Regions from separate parts of the Streptomyces venezuelae genome, predicted to be linked through region 2. Evidence: riboswitches for the same ligand, from Rfam matches in the RefSeq annotation. Region 2 holds a riboswitch; the other holds the start of a gene.
The links. A riboswitch is a leader RNA that binds a small molecule or an ion and turns the genes downstream of it on or off. The one in region 2 is predicted to bind cobalamin.
Positions count from the first base shown of each region.

Region 1: another riboswitch for cobalamin. It lies ahead of DEJ47_RS14360 (ABC transporter substrate-binding protein); the one in region 2 lies ahead of DEJ47_RS01200 (energy-coupling factor ABC transporter permease).

Region 1 covers NZ_CP029193.1:3,082,252-3,084,447, forward strand. The annotation lists gene DEJ47_RS14360 (ABC transporter substrate-binding protein) at 1-900, opposite strand, end outside; cobalamin riboswitch at 944-1,107, opposite strand; gene DEJ47_RS14365 (Mov34/MPN/PAD-1 family protein) at 1,071-1,493, opposite strand; gene DEJ47_RS14370 (amino acid permease) at 1,580-2,196, opposite strand, start outside.
Region 2 covers NZ_CP029193.1:272,279-274,474, forward strand. The annotation lists gene DEJ47_RS01195 (energy-coupling factor ABC transporter substrate-binding protein) at 1-106, opposite strand, end outside; gene DEJ47_RS01200 (energy-coupling factor ABC transporter permease) at 106-834, opposite strand; cobalamin riboswitch at 864-1,048, opposite strand; gene DEJ47_RS01205 (DUF3048 domain-containing protein) at 1,213-2,196, shown strand, end outside.

The DNA of each region.
Region 1 (2,196 bases), 2.8 Mb from region 2:
CCGCTTGTTCTTGATGGCGGGGACGTCCTGGAGGACGGGGTCGTCGAGGAGGCGCTTCTTCTTCTGGGCGACGGTCGTGGCGCCGTAATCGAGGATCAGGATGGCCTCGGGCTTGTTCTTCACGACGGACTCCCAGGACGCGTCGCTGAAGGACTTGTCCACGTGGGCGAAGACGTTGCGGCCGCCCGCCCGCTTGATGATGTCGTTGCCGATGCCGCGGCCGCCCGCCGTGAACGCGGTCTTGTCGCCGCTGTCGTAGACGAAGACGGAGAGGGCCTTCTTGCCCTTGGACTTCTCGGCGGTGGCGGCGAGTTCGCGCTGGGCGCCGCGCACCCACGTGTCCGCGCGGTCCCGCACCCCGAAGGTGGAGCCGACCTCGCGGACCTCGCGGTAGACGTCGTCCATGGAGACGGGCTTCTTCGCGCAGCCCTCCACGTTGAGGCGGCTCTTGATGCCGGACTTGGCGAGCGCCGAGCGGCTGCGGCCGTCGCCCGCGAGGAAGGCGCTCGCGTAGCCGCCGTACACGAAGTCGGGGTTGGCGGCGAGGAGCTTCTCGTAGGAGGGGTACTCCTTGGCGACGACGGGCACGGAGTCGTACGCCTTCTCATACTTGGGCAGGACCTTGTCGTCGAGGTAGGCCGTGCCGGCGAGGTGGTCCTTGAGGCCGAGTTCCAGCATCACTTCGGTGGTGTGCTGGTTCATGGTGACGGCGCGTTTCGGGGGTGCGTCGTACGTCGTCTTCACACCGCAGTTGGTGACGGTGTACGGGAATCCGGCGGCCTTGGCGGCGGTCGTGCCGTCACCTTCTCCGTCCGACGTGGAGGACGAGGAGCACGCGGCGAGCGGGACGAGCAGGGCCGCGGCGGCGAGCGCGCGTATGCCGGTGTGACGGCGGGACATGACTGGACTGCCTCCTCCAGGGGATTTCCGCGTCCCCTGCGTTGCGTGGAGAAGGGCGGCAGGTCAGTTCCTGACTCCCCCGGCCCCGGTGCCCGGGGTGGGGTCACAGTGGCGGGACCGTGCCGGGTTCGCACCGGCTTCCTGGGTCCTGCCGCCCTCATGAGTAAAGCTCAGTATGCCTCGACGACCTTTACCTCTTCTTCGGTGACCTCGCCGTCCACGATCCGGTACGACCGGAACTGGAAGGGGCCCGCGCCGTCGGTGTCCGCGGTGGAGACCAGGACGTAGTGCGCGCCGGGCTCGTTGGCGTAGGTGATGTCGGTGCGCGAGGGGTACGCCTCGGTGGCGGTGTGCGAGTGGTAGACGATCACCGGCTCCTCGTCGCGGTCGTCCATCTCGCGGTAGAGCTTGAGCAGGTCACCCGAGTCGAACTCGTAGAACGTGGGCGACCGGGCGGCGTTCAGCATCGGGATGAACCGCTCGGGGCGCCCGGTGCCCTCCGGGCCCGCGACGACGCCGCACGCCTCGTCGGGGTGGTCCTGGCGCGCGTGCGCGACGATCTGGTCGTGGAGGGCCTGGGTGATGGTCAGCATGGCAGCCAGGATAAGCAGAAGGGCCCGCGCGTACCGGAGTGTGGTACGCGCGGGCCCGAATGCTGGACAGGGGCCTTGGGGAGCCGTCAGTCCTTGGAGAGGCGGTCGTCGGCGGGCTGCTCGGGGAGGCCGATCTTCCGCTTGTTGAAGGCCGCGGCCTGCGGGTTGCGGCTCTTGAGGACCAGGTAGGAGACGCCGAGGATGGCGGCCCAGACCGGAGCGGCGTACAGGGAGATCCGCGCGTCCTTGTCGACGCCCATCATGACGATGACCATGCCGATGAAGAGCAGGGCGAACCAGCTGGTGTACGGGGCGCCCGGGGCGCGGAAGGTGGACTGCGGCAGCTCGCCGCGGTCGGCCTTGCGGCGGTAGCGGATCTGGCAGGCCAGGATCATGATCCAGGCCCACATGCCGGAGATGGTGGCGAAGGAGACGACGTAGTTGAACGCCTCGCCCGGCCACTGGTAGTTGATCCAGACGCCGACCAGCATGAACGCGGCGGACGCGGTGGTGCCGATCAGCGGCAGGCCGTTCTTCGTGAGCTTGGTGAAGAACTTCGGGCCCTGGCCGTTGAGCGCGAGGTCGCGCAGCATGCGGCCGGTGGAGTACATGCCGGAGTTGCAGGAGGAGAGGGCGGCGGTGAGGACCACGAAGTTGACGATCGCGGCGCCGATGCCGAGGCCCATCTTCTCGAAGGCCGCGA
Region 2 (2,196 bases):
CGAACGGCTCTTCCTCGTCGTCGCCGAGTCCGAGTGCGATGGGCAGCACGGCGAGTGCGGCCACGATGAGGAGCAGCAGGGTGTTGATCTTCGCGTTACGGCTCATCAGGCACTGGCCCCCGTCTGCGTCCCGGTGGACTTGGTCGGCTCGGTCGTCGCGGTCGGCCGCTTGCGCTGCAACAGCACGCCGAGCCGCGTCAGTTCGCCCTTGCTCGACTGCACGAGCAGCCGCATCACCAGGACGGTGAGCAGTCCCTCGCTGACCGCGAGCGGGATCTGCGTGACGGCGAAGATGCCGCCGAACTTGCCCAGGGCGCCCAGGAACCCGCTGCTCGGGTCGGGGAACGCGAGGGCCAGCTGGACGCTGGTGACGCAGTACGTGGACAGGTCGGCGACGAACGCGCCGAAGAACACGGCGACCATGAGCGGCACGTCGTACCGCTTGAGGAGCCGGTAGACCGCGTATCCCGCCCAGGGCCCGACGATCGCCATGGAGAATACGTTGGCGCCCAGGGTGGTGAGCCCGCCGTGGGCGAGGAGCAGGGCCTGGAAGAGCAGGGTGATGGTCCCGAGCACCGTCATGATCGGCGGTCGGAACAGGATCGCCCCGAGCCCGGTCCCCGTCGGGTGCGAGCAACTGCCCGTCACGGAGGGGATCTTCAGGGCGGAAAGGACGAAGGTGAAGGCCCCGGAGGCGCCGAGGAGCAGCGTGCTCTCCGGGTGTTCCTTGACTTCACGGGTCAGGGAGCGGACTCCGTGGACGACGAACGGCGCGGACGCTACGCCCCAGGCGATCGCGTGCGCCGGTGGGAGGAAACCCTCGGCAATGTGCATGGCTCGGCAGACCCTCTCCAGCACCTCGTGGATGGACAACGCGCCTTGGCCGGTCTCCTGGCTGACGGGTCGTACCGACCGGACTCCGCCTTCCCGGGTACGTGCGTACCCAGTGGCTGCCGCGAGGGCTGGAGCCGGACTTCCCGATCACAGTGGCGAGGGCCGCACCGGCATCACACCGGATTTCCCGTTCACCAAGGCGTGGTGACATTAGTGCGCATCAGACGTGCTGACAACTTGCGCCCTGTTCAAGGCGGTGCCACGCGGGCCGTGCCCCGGAAAGAGTGACGGGGCGCCGGTGGATGGCCCAGGCGTGATTGGCCGTACCGGCGCGGGAGGTACATCTGCGGCTGCCGCCCCGCCACGAATGGAGACGCCTTGAAGGCAGCATCGAGAGTCCGGGCCACCCGTCGCACTCGCATCGGCGCGAAAGTGCTCGCCCTGGTCGCCACGGCCTCGCTCACCGTGGGAGCCCCCTCGTACGCGAGCGCCCCCTCCCCCGAGGACGCCCCGGCCCCGCGGATCACCTCACCCTTCACGGGGCAGTCGGCACAACAGAATCCCGTGCTCGCCGTGAAGTTCGACAACGCGCGCCACGCACGGCCGCACACCGGTCTCGACCGGGCCGACATCGTCTACGTGGAAAAGGTCGAGGGCGGCATGAGCCGCCTGATGGGCGTGTACTCCAGCAAACTCCCGAAGGCCGTCGGGCCGGTGCGCAGTGCGCGCGAGTCGGACATCGAGCTCCTGCGCCAGTTCGGGCGGCCCGCCCTCGCGTACTCCGGGGCGCGCAGCGCCCTGCAGAAGGTGCTGCGGAACTCGCCGCTGTACGCCCGTTCGCACGACCGTGCGCCCGGCGCGTACTTCCGCCACAGCGGACGCCCCGCCCCGCACAACCTCTTCGTCCGCCCGAAGGCACTGCTGCGTACGGCGCCGCGGGCCGAACGTCCGGCCGACATCGGCTTCCGTTTCGGCCCGGCCCCGGCGGGCGGTGCCCGCACCGCCGCGCGGACCGTCCAGTACGCCTCCGCGAGCCACACCTTCCGCTGGTCGCCGCGGCAGGGCCGCTGGCTCGCGTCCTTCGACGGCGCACCGGCCCGCAGCACCTCGGGGAAGCGACTCGGCGCCCGCACCGTCGTGATCCAGCACGTGAACATGCGTCCGTCACGCTTCAAGGACGTCAACGGCGCGGTGACGCCGTACATCGAGACGGTGGGCCGCGGCAAGGCGACGGTGCTGCGCGACGGGAAGCGGTACGCGACGCGCTGGGAGCGTCCCTCGGCCGAGGGCGGCACCACGTTCACCCGGCCGAACGGCGAGCCGATGACCTTCGCCCCCGGGCAGGTCTGGATGGTCTACGCG